Undibacterium parvum: one gene and its partners. The protein of the gene in region 3 interacts with the protein of the main gene of each other region in a pairwise test. Links are inferred from orthologs where the notes say so. Each region holds a gene or a part of one and is shown on either strand. Other genes may lie near its edges.

Region 1 (5,828 bases), 730 kb from region 3 along the record:
TTCATGTAGTCTTGTACATAAGCGTCTGCCAAGACCGATTGCTTGATCATTTCTAATTGATCGGCAACGTCTGGTGTTTTATCCAGACCTTTTTTAGCCGCTTCTTGCGCCACGATCAATTGCATGGCCAGATTGTCGATAATCATTTTGCGAGATTCAGCATTGTCTGGCATGCCTTGACTGGCTTGCTGTTTCAAGATCATCTCAACTTGTTTCTGGCTAATCGCTGTACCGTTCACGGTAGCGGCAACCGCAGCAGGGCTGGTACTCGCACCGGCAGCAGCAGTTTTATCGGCGTCTTTAGAATTACAGGCACTTAAGGCCAACAGCGCAACAGCACTAGTCAGTACGACGCGGGACTTGATCAACATCTTTATCTTCCTTTATGGGTGAGCTATTTGGTTTGCAGGGCGCAACACTCTACGCACTTGCAGCTTGAATGAAAAACGACAGCGAATTCTACTCGCGATTGAGATAAATTACACAAAACTCACTTTTTGTTACGGATTTTTTGATTTTTACGCTGCTAAGGCGAGTGCGGTCGCCGCTGGTTGGCAGTATCCGCGTCCCCAGCACCCAGTTGAAACAGATTTTTTATAGGCATGCTCCAGAGCGCATATTCCATGCGCCCTGCAGGCTGGCATGGCCGCAGACCCGCATGGAATATGCGCGAGCGGGCAGGCACTATTGAGAATTGAATGCTTGCGCGCATAAAAAAAGCACCTACAAGAGGTGCTTATAAAAGCTAGCCCTGCGCTCTGAGCAGGACTAGCGGATACCAGCTATGGTAAAACTGCGCTTAGGACTAGATTAAGAGTGATAAGCAGATTCGCCGTGGCTAGTGATGTCCAGACCTTCACGCTCTTCATCTTCAGGGACGCGCAGGCCAACTACCAGATCAACCAATTTGAAGGCAACGATGGAGACTAGCGCCGACCACAAGATGGTGGTGCCGACTGCAGTTGCCTGTACTGTGACTTGATCGATGATGGAGTAAGGATCCGCCGACATTTTGTTGGTCACGTAATCCATGATCCCTTGACCACCCAATTTTGGTGCAGCAAATACACCAGTCAACAAGGCACCTAAAATACCACCGACGCCATGCACACCGAATACATCCAGAGAATCATCGGCACCGAGTAAGCGCTTCAAACCATTCACACCCCACAGGCAAACGATACCAGCCAGCAATCCGATTACCAAGGCACCCATAGGGCCAACAAAACCGCAGGCTGGAGTGATCGCTACCAGGCCAGCAACCGCACCGGAAGCACCACCCAACATGGAGGGCTTACCTTTCGACATCCACTCGCCAAACACCCAAGATACTGTGGCAGCGGCAGTGGCTAACAAGGTATTGATGAAAGCCAGACCTGCGATATCACCCGCTTCGAGTGCCGAACCGGCATTGAAACCGAACCAGCCCACCCACAACAGGGACGCGCCTATCATAGTCATCGTCAGTGAGTGCGGTGCCATTGCTTCTTTACCGTAGCCAACCCGTTTGCCGATCAGGAAAGCACCCACCAAACCGGCTACCGCCGCATTGATATGAACCACGGTACCGCCGGCGAAATCGAGAGCACCTTTTTGGAACAAGAAGCCGGCTTTGGCTGTTTCTGTGGCTAAGGTTGCTGCATCTTTAATTGCATCTGGGCCAGTCCAGAACCAGACCATATGGGCAATTGGTAAATAACTGAAAGTGAACCACAAGACCACGAACAACAAGACCGCAGTGAACTTAGCACGCTCAGCGAAAGCACCGATGATCAGACCGCAAGTAATCGCTGCGAAAGTTGCCTGGAAGGCGACATAGACAAACTCAGGGATGACCACACCTTTGCTGAATGTAGCAGCAGTCGAGAAGCTGGCGGTAGCCGGATTCCAGATGCCTTGCAAAAACAGACGGTCAAACGAGCCTATGAATCTTCCACCTTCGGTGAAAGCCAGGGAGTACCCATATACACACCACAATACGATGATCACAGCAAAAATCATGAACACTTGCATCAGGATAGACAGCATGTTTTTAGAGCGTACCAGGCCGCCGTAGAACAAGGCCAGGCCTGGGATAGTCATCAAAATCACCAACAAGGTCGAGACCATCATCCAGGCTGTATCGCCCTTGTTTGGCACGGCTGCCGGAGTCGCGACGGCCGATGCGGCGCTGGCCTCAACGGCTGGTGCACTGGTGACGACTGGAGTTGCTGCAACTTCTGCAGCAGCAGAGGCTGGTGCCGAGACCGCAGATGCTACTACTGCCGAAGCGGCAGCGACTTCATCGGCCGCCATGGCAGAAGAAAATACGCTGGCAGACAGTAGCAAAGCGCTGGCAGCAAGCAGGTGTGTAAATAGTTTTTTCATGGATGTCCCCTGTGGCCGATTAGAGCGCGTCGTTGCCGGTTTCACCGGTACGGATACGCACTACTTGTTCTAGTGAATAGACGAAAATTTTACCGTCACCAATTTTGCCGGTGCGGGCTGCGGTTTCTATCGCCTCGATTGCGCGGTCTACGATGCTATCGTCGACCGCTGCTTCGATCTTGGTCTTAGGTAAAAAATCGACCACGTATTCGGCACCACGATACAGTTCGGTGTGTCCTTTTTGACGGCCGAAACCTTTTACTTCGGTCACGGTGATGCCCTGTACACCAATCGCTGACAGTGCTTCACGCACTTCATCGAGCTTAAAGGGTTTGATAATTGCGGTAATTAGTTTCATGGTTGGCTCGAAGTTTAGAATGTTTTAACTGCGGACAAAACGACAGCGGTTTTGCCTGTGAATTTATTGTCTGGCGCTGGCGTAACATACAATTTTTCATTGGCATTGGTACCGATTACGGCCAGACCAAAATTCACACCGAAAAATTCTTTATTCACGCCGACTTTCCAGTCGTCATAGGCAACTGCACTATTATTTTTCACAGATTGATGACCGTAGTGCAGACCCAAGGTGTAACCCGGGGCGACTTCAAAATTGGCACCCAGATCAAGGTAGCCACTGTTTTTGCTGTTATCAAAGCCAAACAGATTCGTCACGCCGTGCGAGTATTTGATATACGCTGGGCCATAACCAACTTGGCCGTAGATTTCGGTGGTATTGGCATCAACCGCTAAGCCATTGGATGGGTAAACATAGGAAAGTACACCGACATCGTAAGACACACCTGGAACGATTTCGCCTTTTTTACCGCCATACACGTCCACTTCAAGATTGCCACTACCACCGGCATCTTTGATCCATTTAATGCTAGACAACCAAGTACCGGCATAAAAGCCACTAGGATTGTGGGTGTAATCCGCACCACCTTGCACGGCTGGTTCCAGACGGGATTGTGAGATGCCGCGATAGCGGTAGTCACTAACGGCACCAAGATTGAAACTAAATTCATTGTCACGCTTAGCCTCTTCGGCATACGCCAGACTGCCAGTGAAAGCTGCTGCAACTGCGGCACAGAGTAGTAGTTTTTTCATTGCGTTCCCTCTTTTGGTTGTATAACAAATGGAAAGATTTTCTTGCTTTTGATTTTGTATAAGCAGAACTCGTGCCAAGTATTGAAAACATACAAAAAATACGCGGATATGCTGCTCGTTTCCCAGTGTAGAGAGGGTGGCGAAGTGTATAAAAGACCTAGTACTTGAGCTGCGATACGCTATGATAAGCATCAAGCTGACTCAAAATAATAGTAAAATATTATTTAAAACATCTAGACTCTGTAATCCCGCACCAAGTTAAAGCGTTACATCTGAGCTGCTGTAAAAGTTACGCACCAAAAATGTGCAAATGACGAGTAAAAACCACTTTATAAGGAATACCATGGATAAGCAAAATTTCTTTTCTGACATGCAAGCTAAAATCAATCAGGCCCTGGAAAACTCTCCGGCAAAAGACATAGAAAAAAATGTCAAGGCCATGATGAGCCAAGGTTTTTCCAAGCTCGATTTGGTGACGCGTGAAGAATTTGATATACAGGCGCAGGTATTGGCCAAGACTAGGGCCAAGCTAGAAGAACTGGAAGCGCGCGTGGCCCAATTAGAAGCTAAATAAGCAGTAAGCCCACGCCTCGGCCATGGCACTCGCCGTACTCAAAAGCCGCGCCCTCAGTGGTATGGACGCCCCTGAAGTCACGGTAGAAGTGCATCTGGCCAATGGCTTACCCAGTTTTACTATCGTTGGTTTGCCCGAGACTGAAGTCAAAGAATCTAAAGACCGGGTGAGGGCGGCCTTACAAAATGCGCGCTTCGATTTTCCCGCGCAACGCATCACCGTCAACTTAGCGCCGGCCGATTTACCGAAAGAATCGGGGCGCTTTGATTTACCTATTGCGCTAGGGATTTTGGCGGCATCTGGGCAAATCCCCGCTGACTGTTTAGATCAATACGAATTTGCCGGTGAGTTATCTTTATCGGGCGAATTACGGCCGGTGCGCGGTGCGCTGGCGATGACTTTTGCAATTTGCAAAGGCGCGGAAAATAGCGGCCAGACAGCACGGGCATTTATTTTACCCAGAGCTAGCGCGGCTGAGGCAGCGCTGGTCGCGGAGGCGCTTATTTATCCCGCCGATTCACTGCTGCAAGTTTGCGCCCACTTCGCCGCTAGCGATCCAGAAACAAGGCTGAGCCGGCATCAGCTGAGTCATGTCGCAGTTCGCCAGAGCTATCCCGATTTTTCTGACGTGAAGGGGCAGGCACAAGCAAAGCGCGCGCTGGAAGTGGCAGCGGCAGGTGGTCATAGTCTGATTTTAGTCGGACCGCCAGGCACCGGGAAATCCATGCTGGCAGCGCGCTTCCCCGGAATTTTGCCCAGCATGACGGATCAGGAAGCCCTGGAATCAGCGGCCGTGCAATCTCTGAGTGGCGGTTTTTCTATCGATAAATGGAAGCTTAGACCCTACCGCGCGCCGCACCATACTGCCTCCGGAGTTGCTTTAGTTGGTGGTGGTGGCACGCCACGTCCTGGTGAAATTTCACTGGCGCACCGGGGCGTATTATTTCTCGATGAACTACCCGAGTTCGATCGCAAGGTGCTGGAAGTCTTGCGTGAACCTTTAGAGTCTGGCCACATCACGATTTCACGTGCGGCTAAACAAGCCGATTTTCCGGCTAGATTTCAACTGATAGCTGCCATGAATCCCTGCCCTTGTGGCTATCTCGGTCACAGCAATGGTAAATGTCACTGCACACCGGACATGGTGGCGCGCTACCAAAATAGAATTTCCGGACCCTTGTTAGACCGCATCGACATGCAAATCCATGTCGGTGCTTTGCCGCATGCCGATTTGCTCAAGCTAGCCGATGGCGAAACCAGTAGTCGCATACAGCTCAGGGTGGAGCAAGCCTTTGCGCGTCAATTAGCGCGTCAGGGTAAAGCCAATAATCTGCTCAGCACCAAAGAATTAGACCGCTATTGCCAGCCCGACGCGGCTGGCGAGCAATTATTGCGCACCGCCATGCAGAAATTGAATTGGTCAGCGCGCGCCTATCATAGAGTTTTAAAAGTGGCGCGCAGCATTGCGGATCTGGCAGACATGCCACAAATCAATCAAAGCCATGTCGCCGAGGCAATCCAGTATAGACGCGCCTTATTGGGGCAGTAGTGGCCAAATAAGTGGTACTGGCTCTGTGTAATCACCTGGTGCTGATCAAACAGAGGTGAACACATCGTGAAATGTAATATTTCGCCCAAAATGCACGAAAATATTTCAACGAGTAACCGATTACTATAAATCAAAAGCGCAGCGTTTTCAGCTATTTACCAAATACCCCACACCCTTAATTGCTTTTGTTGTTGCATATCTGTTGTTATTTGGAATTGGCTTGATTTG
Region 2 (5,857 bases), 3.1 Mb from region 3 along the record:
CCCTAAATACACAGTGCCGTTTGAACCGCTACCTAATTTTTCGGTAATGGAGAAGCGTCCTACTCTTCGTATTGGAGGGCTAGTTGCGTTGCTATTAGTTGGGAGACTGGTGTTCGGTATCATTTCCACAGCATGCCTTGACGGACATGAAATTTCAAGCTTTTGTTTGTGAGCTTATGTAAGTTCGCCTCTGAAAATGACTTTGTATGGTGTATGTTCATTTAGGTCAGTTAAATAATGGGCGATACCTGCTTTTTCTCTTTCTAAATATTCGGCGACAGCATTCGAGAATCTAGGATCGCTGAGGTGATGTGCTGAATATGTTTTTTGAGGGAGAAAACCGCGTGCCATTTTATGCTCTCCTTGAGCTCCGCCCTCAAACGTTTCGATTTTATTTTTAATGCAAAAGTCTATTGCTTGGTAATAAGCGGTCTCAAAATGAAGACAGGGAATAGTTTCCAGGCAACCCCAGTAGCGTCCGAAAACTGTTTTCTCATCGTGTATTAATAAAGATGCTGCAATTGTGCGGCCATTTTTTTTAGCAAAAACGAGTTGAATATTTTCTGGCATAGTCGCGCCAATACGATGAAAAAAATCAAGATTCAAATAGGGGGAGGAGTGATGCTCGATGTAAGTCTGGTCATAACACTGTTTGAAAATTTCCCAGTTGAGTTGCGTCATCTCGCTCCCCTTAAGATGCTCAAATTCAATTTCGCTTTGCTTGATCTTGCGTCTCTCTGCGCGAATATTTTTTCTTTTTTTGGACTCAAGCGTTGCAAGAAACTCTTCGAAGTTTAAATAGTTATTGTTTTTCCAGTGAAATTGGATTCCCTCACGTATTAAGTATCCTGTTTTACCCAATAGCTCTGTTTCTTGATTCGACGGAAACAGTATATGTGTCGATGAGAAATTCCCAGATTGTTGATATTTTATAAGTTCAATCAATAAAGCGCGCCACGCCGCAGCGTCTTTGGCAATAAGACGATTTCCGCTTACGGGTGTAAAGGGAATGGCGCTGAGTAATTTTGGATAATAATTGAGTCCGCTCTTATGGTAGGCATCCGCCCAGGCCCAGTCGAAAACATATTCACCATAAGAATGGTATTTTTCATATAAAGGGATAGAGGCAACTAGTTGATTTTCTTGCCACAGACACAGGTAAGACATTTTCCAACCCGTTTTTTCGCACGCTGAGCCTGATTCGTGGAGGGCGTTTAAAAATGCAAACGAGAGAAAAGGATTCGCATTATTTTGTGATTGTACTAATGCATCCCATTGTTTCTGACCAACATCATTCAGAGAATTGAGGATGCTCATGCGATAATATGTCTGCACGGTAGGAATGTTCATTTCTATTATTAAATATCTGATTAAAGATGATGTAAGCCACTATGACAGTAAAAGTTGCTATTTCCCAAATTAATAGTATTGTTGGTGATCTGCTAGGCAATGCTGAAAAAATCTTTCAAGCCGTACATGCTGCGGTTAAACAGGGCGCCGATATTGTCGTCACGCCTGAACTTTCCTTGGTCGGTTATCCGCCGGAAGATCTATTGTTACGACCTGCGTTTTATGAAAAAACCGCAGAGGTTTTGCTGAACTTAGCTACTAAATTACAGCAATTTCTTAATGTCCATGTTTTAGTTGGCCATCCGTTTGAAAAAAATGGCTTACGTTTTAATGCGGTTTCTGTTTTGTTAAACGGCAGTGTGTCTGTTACCTACTGTAAAAGCGATCTACCGAATGATATGGTATTTGACGAAAAGCGGTATTTTGTTGAATCGGATCAGCCTGTCGTCTTCTCAGTAAAAGGAACAAAATTCGGAATTAATATTTGCGAAGATACCTGGCATCCTCATGCCCCGAGTAAAGCTAGGATGGCCGGAGCGGAAGTCTTATTAGTCCCAAATGCATCTCCTTTTCATATGAGTAGGCCTGATCAGCGCTTGGAGATTATGCGAGCAAATGTGGCTGCGCAGGGAATGTCTTTGGTCTACGCAAATTTGGTTGGCGGTCAGGATGAACTTATTTTTGATGGCAATTCTTTTGTAATGCGTCAAGACGGAGCGCTTTGCGCCAGCCTCAAACACTGTGAGGAAGATTTGCAAGTTATAGTGTTTGACGGCGCAACACCAATGACTGGAGAGATCACAGCGGTTTTAAGTGTGGAGACGCAGATTTATCAAGCCTTGGTGTTAGGCGTGCGTGATTACGTCACGAAAAATGGCTTTCCACATGTGTTGATTGGGATGTCTGGTGGTGTAGATTCGGCCTTGACGCTCGCGATTGCGGTGGATGCGCTGGGAGCGGGTAAGGTTAGGGCGGTAATGATGCCATCTCCGTATACAGCGGATATTTCTTTGTTTGACTCTCGCGATATGGTTCAGCGTCTTGCTGTACGTTATGATGAAATCTCTATTAATGATTGCTTCGCTTCTTTTAATACAACGCTCGAGCAAGAGTTTTCTGGCTTATCGGCGGATGCTACCGAGGAAAATATACAGGCGCGGATACGTGGTACGATTTTGATGGCGCTGTCGAATAAGCATGGCTCAATTGTATTGACGACCGGAAATAAAAGTGAGATGGCGGTTGGGTATTGCACCTTGTACGGCGATATGGCAGGCGGCTTTGCGGTTATTAAGGATGTCGCAAAAACTTTGGTATATCGCCTGTGTGAATATCGCAATAGCTTATCTTTAGTTATACCCGAGCGTATTTTGTCCCGTGCACCTTCCGCAGAATTAAGGCCCGATCAGACCGATCAGGATTCGCTGCCTCCTTATGATATTTTGGATGGCATTATGCGTCTGTATATGGAAGAAAATAAATCTCGAGCCGAGATTGTTGAGGCTGGATATAAAATTGAAGACGTCGAACGCATTACGCATTTGATTAAAATTAATGAGTATAAAAGACGTCAGTCGCCGGTTGGAATAAGGGTAACCCATAGGGCATTCGGTCGCGATTGGCGATATCCTATTACTTCTAAATTTCGCGATTAATTTTTGTAATTTAATTTTTGTAATAAGTAAACAGTTCGCAAGGGCGTTATGTCTACAGGCTTAACACCATTCGGATATATTTATATGAAGTATCTATGCTGGAAGTGCATCTTCCTGAGGAGTGAAAATGAAACAGATTACTGCAGTGATTAAACCATTTAAGTTAGATGAAGTTCGCGAGGCCTTAGCCGAGGTCGGAGTCACTGGCTTAACAGTAGCGGAAGTAAAGGGTTTTGGGCGTCAAAAAGGCCATACTGAGCTGTACCGTGGAGCTGAATATGTGGTCGATTTTCTGCCAAAGATAAAACTTGAGGTGGTGGTTGATGACAAAATTTGCGATCAGGTTGTGGATGCGATTATTAAAGCTGCGCATACAGGGAAAATCGGTGATGGTAAAATTTTTGTACAAAACGTTGAGCAAGTAATTCGTATTCGCACCGGTGAAACAGGGCCCGAGGCTGTTTAATTTTTAAATCTATGAGTATAAATTCATGAACGATAGGCGTATTTTTTTGTCCCGACTCTTAGTCGGTGCAGCTGCGACAGCTTTAGCGATTCCCGCATCAGCGGATGCTGGGATAAGCGATCACAAGATCGTTTTAGGTCAATCCGCTGCTTTTTCAGGTCCCGCAGCGCAATTAGGCATACAACTACATACCGGAGCGAAAACCTACTTTGATCAGGTGAACGCCCAAGGCGGGGTGTTTGGCCGGAAAATAGAAATAATAAAACTCGATGATAAATATGAAGCAGATCTGGCTGCCGCAAATACTAAAAAATTGATCGAGGTTGATGAGGTTTTTGCCCTGTTTGGCTATGTCGGTACTCCGACTAGTAATGCGGCTCTGCCTATCTTCACCCAGGCAAAGGTTCCGTTTTTTGCGCCATTTACAGGTGCTCAATCTTTGCGAGAACCATTCAATAAACAAATTTTCAATATTCGGGCCAGTTATTTTGATGAGACTGAACATTTGGTTGATCGCTTGGTAAAAACCGGATTAAAAAATATTGCGGTGTTTTATCAAAATGATGCCTACGGCAAGGCCGGTCTCGCGGGTGTTGAGCGCGCCTTGAAAAAAATGAATGTGCCTATGCTGGAAATGGCGACTGTAGAGAGAAATAGCACAGACGTTGCTAAGGCGGTGGAAAAAATACTTCCTAAACGGCCCGACGTAATCATACAGATTAGTGCCTATGCGTCCTGTTCTGCTTACATCAAGGAGATGCGTAAGGCTGGATATACTGGGCAGTTTTACAATGTATCGTTCGTAGGAAGTAAAGCCTTGGCCGATACCTTGGGTGCAGAGGGGCCTGGCGTTGTTATTTCTCAAGTAGTTCCGTTCCCTTGGCATTTGGCGACGCCTATTGTGGCTGAGTACACAAAAGCCATGCATAAAGCAGGAATACAAGACTTGAATTTTTCTAGCCTGGAAGGATTTATCGCCGCCAAAGTATTTGTTGAGGGCTTGAAGCGTGCCGGCAAAAATCTTAGTCGGGATAGGTTAATTTCCGCCTTAGAGACTATTAATATTGGCAACTATGATACCGGTGGCTTTGATGTCGCCTTTTCACCAAGTAGTCACAATGGCTCTAAATATGTCGATATGACGGTGATCAGTAAAGAAGGTAAATTCCGTAATTAGTTGGATATTTATTTAATAGGCTTTGAGTAAAACGATTAATGCTCCAGAGCCACCGTCTGCGGCGGTGGCTTGACTGTATGCCAGAACTTCATCTTTTTGTATCAGCCAGTTCCTGACTTTTTTCTTTAGTACAGGTTCTTTATTGATAGAGCCAAGACCTTTGCCGTGAATGATGCGTACACAGCGCTTACCTGTGCGGCCACATTGACGTAAAAAATCGGCTAAGGCATCTCGTGCCTGATCGCGCCGCATTCCATGTAAGTCCAGCTCCGCCTGAATTACCCAGTGACCTTTCCTCAGTTTTTTTGCAACGTCTATCCCGATTCCTTGCCGTGTATAGCTGAGATCTTCATCGGTTTCGAGTAAAGAGTCTGCGTCAAAATCATCGGACAGTGATTCTTGCAAGGCCGAGCGCTCATCAGCCAAATGCTGAAAAGCAATTGGTTCTGGTCGCTTGCTTAAGGGGATATGTTTTTCTTCGTTTTTTAGCGCTTGGAGTTTGCCAACAGTGGCGCGAAAAATATTCGCCTCTTGCTTTTCCAGGGTTAATTTTTTTATTTGCTCGAGTTCAGCCTTATGACGGAGTTCTTGCTGATTTTTTAATTGCTGACCTAAATTTTTTAGGTCAGCAAAATTTTTTATTGAGCTTGGCATGCGGAGTGTCTAAAAAAACTTACTCTTCCAGGAAGCGCTGGGCATCTAGTGCCGCCATGCATCCGGTACCAGCACTGGTAATAGCTTGGCGGTAAACGTGGTCTTGTACGTCGCCAGCGGCAAATACACCTGGAACGTTGGTGGCGGTTGCCATACCCTCGGTGCCTGTTTTGGTTTTGATGTAGCCATTGTGCATCTCTAATTGGCCATCAAATATACTGGTGTTGGGTTTGTGACCGATTGCGATGAAAACACCATGTAAAGGTATAGCGCTAGTCTCTGCATTGCTCATGGACTTGATACGTATACCCGTTACGCCACTGTCGTCACCAATCACTTCGTCCAGAGTGTGGTTCCATTTTATTTCTACCTTGCCTTCAGCAACCTTCGCCATTAAACGGTCAATTAAAATAGCCTCGGCACGGAATTTGTCACGTCGGTGTATTACCGTGACTTTGCTGGCAATATTGGACAGATAAAGCGCCTCTTCTACCGCTGTATTTCCCCCGCCGACCACGGCGACTTCTTTGCCTCGATAAAAAAAGCCATCGCAAG
Region 3 (6,065 bases):
GATACTTTTGAGTTGGTTCATCAACGTGGCATTTACGTTGAGGCGAAGCCGTTTTCAATAGGGTTTAGAATTGAACATCCACAATCAATTATTGATCAAGCTCGCTTCGGAAGAAATGCGGGTAATAAAATATTGGGATCGGCTGACTATAAACTAGTTCACCATGCAAAAAATGGGCGATCTGTTTACAGTTTTTGCATGTGCCCTGGCGGCACAGTTGTTGCGGCCACCTCAGAGCCTGGGCGCGTGGTCACCAACGGCATGAGTCAATATTCACGCAACGAACGCAATGCAAATAGCGCGATTGTGGTCGGAATCACTCCAGAGGACTACCCAGGACATCCATTGGCAGGCATAGATTTGCAACGAGAACTGGAGTCTCTCGCCTATGAACTAGGGGGAGCAAACTATAACGCCCCCGGTCAGTTGGTTGGTGACTTTATAGCGAAGCGCCCTTCAACAGAAATTGCCAGCGTAATCCCGTCATACAAACCGGGTATTACCATGTGTGATTTAGCCTTAGCATTACCTGCTTACGCAATCGATGCAATACGAGAAGCCTTACCGGAATTTGAGAAACAGATTAAAGGCTTCGCGATGAACGACGCTGTTCTAACTGGCATAGAAACGCGCACATCTTCTCCAATACGTATCAAGAGAAACGACACTAGCTATCAAAGCATAAATACCCAAGGACTGTACCCAGCTGGCGAAGGTGCGGGTTATGCAGGCGGAATTTTATCGGCAGCAATAGATGGGATTAAGGTGGCGGAAGCGGTCGCTCTTAACATCCAAAACAAAAGGGAATCGTCTTAATTTTCCGATCAGAGAGAGATGCCAATAACGCTGATTGGCGCTTGACATCTCTTGAAGTAAAGCGCGACTAGCTTAGCAAGTCATCTAAACCGGCAGCAAGTTCAGCAATAGGCGGCATCGTCGATAGAAGCAAGTCCGCACTAATTCCTAACTTAATGGCGACATCCTCTGGAAAAGTTGCCTCGAGTTCAGCTTTCGAATATTTATTTTCCTCACCTCTGGAAAGCCAAGAGGCCAGATGGATAACCGCAGCCATGGGTTCGAACGGATCGGAATGCAAAGGATCAGGAAATGATTTAATCACCGTAGAGAAATTATCAGGAAACCGCCAGCGCTTTGCTAATTCAGCACCAACATCCGCAAAGTCGTATCCAAATGATGCACGTTCAACTCCGAGACGACGAGAGTCCAGCGGGCCAGCAATCTTATCTATTTGCAGAGTTTGCTCTGGCATACCAGCGTGCATCACCAATTGACCGATTGCATGCATCAATCCTACGGTAAAAGCAAAATCAGAATTTCCGTGAATCTGCTTCGCCAGCCATTTAGCAATCACAGCAGTATGCATGCTGTAACGCCAAAACTGTTTAAGATCTACCCCTGGCATCGCCTTGAACCCACCTGTCAAACCACTACTAATGACCAAGGTTCGCACCGTCATGAAACCTAACATTAAAACCGCATCATCGATCGTTCCTATGCTTTTTGAAGCATGGTAATAGGATGAATTTGCCAGACGCAATAATTTAGCGCTCAATACCTGATCCGCGCTCAGCTTTTTAGCAATCTCGTCAATCGACACATTATCGTTATTAAAACTGTCAATAACCTCTTGCACGACCTTAGGTATTGTGGGTAAGGCATTCTGTTGCTGAAATAGAGCATCGAAATTCATAGATCATTCCTCCTGTGATTACAGCATCAAGACTATGACGGCAGGGCTTTGCGCAGATAGATTTCGCGCCAAATTTGGCGATAGAAAGAAAGGAAATAGTAGAAAAATATTCCTCTCGGATAAATAATACTCCGATAAATATTCGAAAGGAATGTTTTTTTATGAAACAACTTCGGACGGTCAGAACTTAAGAAACACGCTGGGCTACAAAAATTTCTGCCAGTAAGCAACATCTACCCATTGATTGTTTTTAAACCCAACTTCAGCGAAATGAGCTACTTTAATGAAGCCCATTTTCTCATGCAACTTGATACTATTTTCATTGGGGAGTGCGATACCAGCAATAAGCAGATGTACGCCCAATTGTGTCAAGCGCTCAAATAATTTTTCATACAAAAGAACACCGCAACCCTTCCCAATTGCAGCAGGAGCCAAGTAAACACTAAGTTCGACCGAGAAGCGATACGCTGAACGCTCGCGCCATTTCGTCGCATAAGCGTAACCATCAACTATGCCATCGGTCTCTATTACCAACCAAGGTAGGGCCTCTGAGACACTTACAATTCTTCGCGACATCTCTGAGACATTTACCTCTACCTCTTCAAATGAAATAATCGAATTACTGACATAGTAATTATAAATATTGCAAATGGCTTCGGCATCTGCCGCATTTACAAGGCGTATTTTCGTCATAAAACTTACTTTTTATATGAAAATTTTGTGCGGTGATTCTAGCAATAGAAAAATCGATGAAGCTTTAAAAATCAATCATCCTTCACGCCATCGATACCCAACTCTTGAATTTTTCTAGTGATCGTATTTCTTCCTATACCTAAGCGTATCGCAGCATCATTTTTTCGGCCATGTGTATGCCGTAATGCAGCCTTAATCACCACCGATTCAAAAACTCTCCCCAATTTATCAATGACTTCAGATTGCCCCTGCACCAGCATAGCGCTCGCTTCGTTCTCGAGCAAATTCATCCAAGTATCACTACTTTGATGCGATCCAAAATTTGCGGAATGGGCGGCATTGGAAGCCTGAATTGAATTTGGTAGCAACTCAGCAGAGGGCTGCTGATTAGAGTTTACGGAACTCGCGGCTGCCTCCACATTTGATTCTATAGATTGATCAGGATGCAGCAACTCTTGTGGCAAATCAAAAACTTCCACAGTCTGCCCCGGAGCCATAACGGTGATCCAATTACATAAATTTTCTAGCTGACGTACATTTCCAGGAAAGTCTAAGCCGGATAAAAAATTCAAGGCGGGGTCTGACATACGCTTGATATCGACGCCCAATTGCTTGGCACTTTGTGCCAAAAAAAACTTGGTTAACAGCGGAATATCTTCACGGCGCTCACGCAAACTAGGCAAGCGCAAGCGAATCACGTTGAGGCGGTGGTACAGATCCTCTCGAAAAAGACCGTCTTTAACTCTAGACTCCAAATTTTGATGGGTCGCTGCGATTACTCGGACATTGGCCTTCATAGGCTGGTGGCCGCCGACGCGATAAAAATGACCATCCGACAGAACTCGCAGCAATCTGGTCTGCAATTCCGCAGGCATATCGCCTATTTCATCCAAGAATAAAGTACCGCCTTCGGCTTGTTCGAAACGCCCGCGCCGGGTCGCTTGCGCTCCGGTAAAGGCCCCTCGTTCATGTCCAAATAATTCTGACTCTAGCAAGTCTTTAGGAATTGCTGCGGTATTTAGAGCTATAAAAGGCTGCAAGGACCGTGGACTATGCTTATGCAAGGCACGCGCAACCAACTCTTTCCCGCTGCCAGACTCGCCAGTAATTAAAACGGTAACGTTCGATTGCGATAAGCGCCCGATTGCTCGGAACACATCTTGCATCGCGGGTGCCTGGCCGAGTATTTCAGGCGTCTCTGAAATATTTTGCTCTACGCTTGCCTCGCGCAAACTCTCATCCATTGCTCGACGGATTAACTCGATCGCCTTGGCCAAATCAAAAGGTTTGGCGAGATACTCAAAAGCGCCGCCCTGAAACGCAGCAACCGCAGAATCAAGGTCAGAAAAAGCGGTCATAATAATTACCGGCAGGCCTGGATATTTGGCTTTGACAGTTTGCAGCAACTCCAAGCCAGATGCCCCATGCATGCGAATATCAGATACCAGAACTTGTGGCATATCGCTCTGCAACGCGGTCATTGCGTCACGCGCATTGGTGAAACTTCTTGTTGCAAGATTTTCACGCGCCAGTGCCTTTTCTAGCACCCAGCGAATTGAATCATCGTCATCCACTATCCAGATTGGTTTCATATCGTTTTGCATTCCGTTTCGGTAATTGTTAAGCATATCGATGTTAGTAACACTTATGATGTTACGTTTCCCCACTCGGGTATTTTTAAGGGAGCGGGAGCAAAATTCTGAAATCAGTACATCCCGGGCGGCTTTCACACTCTATTGCACCTAAGTGTTGCTCAACGAAAGTTTGCGCAAGGGTCAGCCCTAGGCCGCTTCCGCCATCTCGTCCTGAAACCAAGGGGTAAAAAATACGGTGACGTATTTCATCAGGAATCCCAGGTCCGTTATCAATAATATGCAAATCCAATGCCAGTCGATAACGCACTTTTGCCAGCGTCATCTGACGCACCACCCGTGTTCTGAAAACAATCTCGGCATCGCCCGACTTGATGCGTTCGCTCAGGGCTTGTGCCGCGTTATGGGCAATATTGAGTACCGCTTGTATCAACTGCTCTTTGTCACCGCGAAATTCAGGTATCGACAAATCGTAATCGCGTTTGATCGTTAATCCTTGCGGAAATTCCGCCACCATCAAGCTACGTACTCGCTCACACACTTCATGAATATTCACGTCACCCACTATGTGTGGCAGCCTATGCGGAGCCAATAAGCGATCAACCAAGGTCTGCAAACGATCGGCTTCTTTAATGATGACTTGCGTGTATTCCCGCAACTCCTTTAAATGCCGCTCCGGCAATTCCAATTCCAGTAATTGTGCTGCGCCTCTTATACCGCCCAAGGGGTTTTTGATCTCGTGCGCCAAATTTCGTATCAGCTCTTTATTCGCCTTACTTTGATCCAGCATGCGTTCTTCGCGATCGAGCTTTAATTGCTGCACGTTTTCACGCAACTCTATAAGCACTGGAGAATCGGGATTATCGAGAGCAGTGACAATACTATGCACATGCAGGGCATCTCTACCACTACGCTCTAACGTGAGATCTTGGCGTTTGTCAGCGAACTGATGGGCCACAGCCTGCTCAAAAACATCCAACAATTCATCGCCATTAAGAAATAAATCAGATAGTTTTTGATGCGTCAAAGCCTTAAAGGAACTACCGAGTAGACTCTCCGCTGCGGCATTGGCATACATGATGCAACTATCAGCATCCAGCACGATAACAGCGGAGGTAAGCAAATCTAAGCCAGCGAGTGAGGTGAGTGGTGTTTTCAAAGTGCTCAATAATAAAAAAAGGCCGCGTATAGCGACCTTAATATGCAAACATCATGCCTGAAATCGTTTTATCGTTAATGCAGAATATTTCTAACATCAAAATACCTTAGTCCGCTCATTTAAGCTTCAAAACGACGATGCGTTGTGTTTATCTCAGATTGCCCAATTCCCGTTTTAGTGCCTCGATGTTTTTTTCGGTGCGACTAATATCGTCTTTCATCATCGTAGTGCGTTCTTGATATTTGGCGAAATTCTTTTCCCCACCAAGGCGCTCAGGCTCACCATTGTTGTATTCTTTTTTTAAATTTGCTAATTTTTGATCCTCGGCCTTCAGCTCATCGGTCAAAATTTGCTTGCGATCCGAATCGCGCGCCTTTTGAGTACCATCATCGACCTTGGGGAAGCTTGATGGAGTAGACGCTGGGCTAGCACTTGTCTTTTTTGTCGTAGGCGGTGCGGGGACAACAGTGATGCCTTCCAACTCGACTTTTTTGCAGCCTTTGGTCGCACCTGTATTTTTATATTCTTTTTTGCCATTTTCATCGACGCACAAATACACGTCGGTTTCAGCATGAAGCTGCGTAGAAAAAGCGCAAAAAAAGAGAAATCCAGCAAATATTCGATTCATAGTAGGACCATTTCGTAACTAACGGGCTCAGTGTATGCCAAGCCGGGCGTTAGCACAATTGCAGTGCAATACTCGGTAACAATTTGGCGAAAAAAAAGCGGGGAAAATCCCCGCTTTTTAATCACTTATCCAAATTCACCGAAAATTACAGGGAATAATACATATCAAATTCAGCAGGATGGGTAGTCATGCGCATGCGCTGTACATCTTGCATTTTCAGTTCGATGTAAGCATCGATCATGCTGTCGCTGAATACGCCGCCACGTGTCAAGAACTCACGGT

Evidence for each region.
Region 1: the proteins of glnL (region 3) and EJN92_RS07795 interact in binary tests that used the Escherichia coli proteins (3 or more experiments, as listed by UniProt). The link is inferred for Undibacterium parvum from one-to-one orthologs.
Region 2: the proteins of glnL (region 3) and EJN92_RS18375 interact in binary tests that used the Escherichia coli proteins (3 or more experiments, as listed by UniProt). The link is inferred for Undibacterium parvum from one-to-one orthologs.

Annotation. Positions count from the first base shown.
Region 1 is NZ_CP034464.1:1,800,083-1,805,910, reverse strand. The notes cover bases 1,057-3,766. They hold EJN92_RS07795 (P-II family nitrogen regulator), read right to left. Parts: upstream 2,726-3,766; coding sequence 2,387-2,725; downstream 1,057-2,386. Other genes in these bases: EJN92_RS07790 (TorF family putative porin), read right to left, coding at 2,740-3,477; EJN92_RS07800 (ammonium transporter), read right to left, coding at 1,057-2,367. In the rest of the region: EJN92_RS07805 (foldase protein PrsA), read right to left, coding at 1-371; more of EJN92_RS07800, read right to left, coding at 811-1,056; EJN92_RS07785 (accessory factor UbiK family protein), read left to right, coding at 3,821-4,051; EJN92_RS07780 (YifB family Mg chelatase-like AAA ATPase), read left to right, coding at 4,074-5,600. UniProt on the Escherichia coli protein: Involved in the regulation of nitrogen metabolism. Regulates the activity of its targets by protein-protein interaction in response to the nitrogen status of the cell.
Region 2 is NZ_CP034464.1:4,202,839-4,208,695, forward strand. Bases 2,063-4,801 are described here. They hold EJN92_RS18375 (P-II family nitrogen regulator), read left to right. Parts: upstream 2,063-3,132; coding sequence 3,133-3,471; downstream 3,472-4,801. Other genes in these bases: EJN92_RS18370 (NAD+ synthase), read left to right, coding at 2,063-3,005; EJN92_RS18380 (ABC transporter substrate-binding protein), read left to right, coding at 3,497-4,648; EJN92_RS18385 (Smr/MutS family protein), read right to left, coding at 4,661-4,801. Also shown: EJN92_RS18360 (serine/threonine protein kinase), read right to left, coding at 1-123; EJN92_RS18365 (GNAT family N-acetyltransferase), read right to left, coding at 175-1,350; more of EJN92_RS18370, read left to right, coding at 1,392-2,062; more of EJN92_RS18385, read right to left, coding at 4,802-5,302; trxB (thioredoxin-disulfide reductase), read right to left, coding at 5,322-5,857. UniProt on the Escherichia coli protein: P-II indirectly controls the transcription of the glutamine synthetase gene (glnA). P-II prevents NR-II-catalyzed conversion of NR-I to NR-I-phosphate, the transcriptional activator of GlnA. When P-II is uridylylated to P-II-UMP, these events are reversed.
Region 3 is NZ_CP034464.1:1,067,896-1,073,960, forward strand. Bases 3,119-6,065 are described here. They hold glnL (nitrogen regulation protein NR(II)), read right to left. Parts: upstream 5,156-6,065; coding sequence 4,082-5,155; downstream 3,119-4,081. Other genes in these bases: ntrC (nitrogen regulation protein NR(I)), read right to left, coding at 3,119-3,996; EJN92_RS04535 (DUF4124 domain-containing protein), read right to left, coding at 5,304-5,783; glnA (type I glutamate--ammonia ligase), read right to left, coding at 5,929-6,065. In the rest of the region: EJN92_RS04510 (NAD(P)/FAD-dependent oxidoreductase), read left to right, coding at 1-816; EJN92_RS04515 (HDOD domain-containing protein), read right to left, coding at 884-1,711; EJN92_RS04520 (arsinothricin resistance N-acetyltransferase ArsN1 family B), read right to left, coding at 1,916-2,404; more of ntrC, read right to left, coding at 2,476-3,118.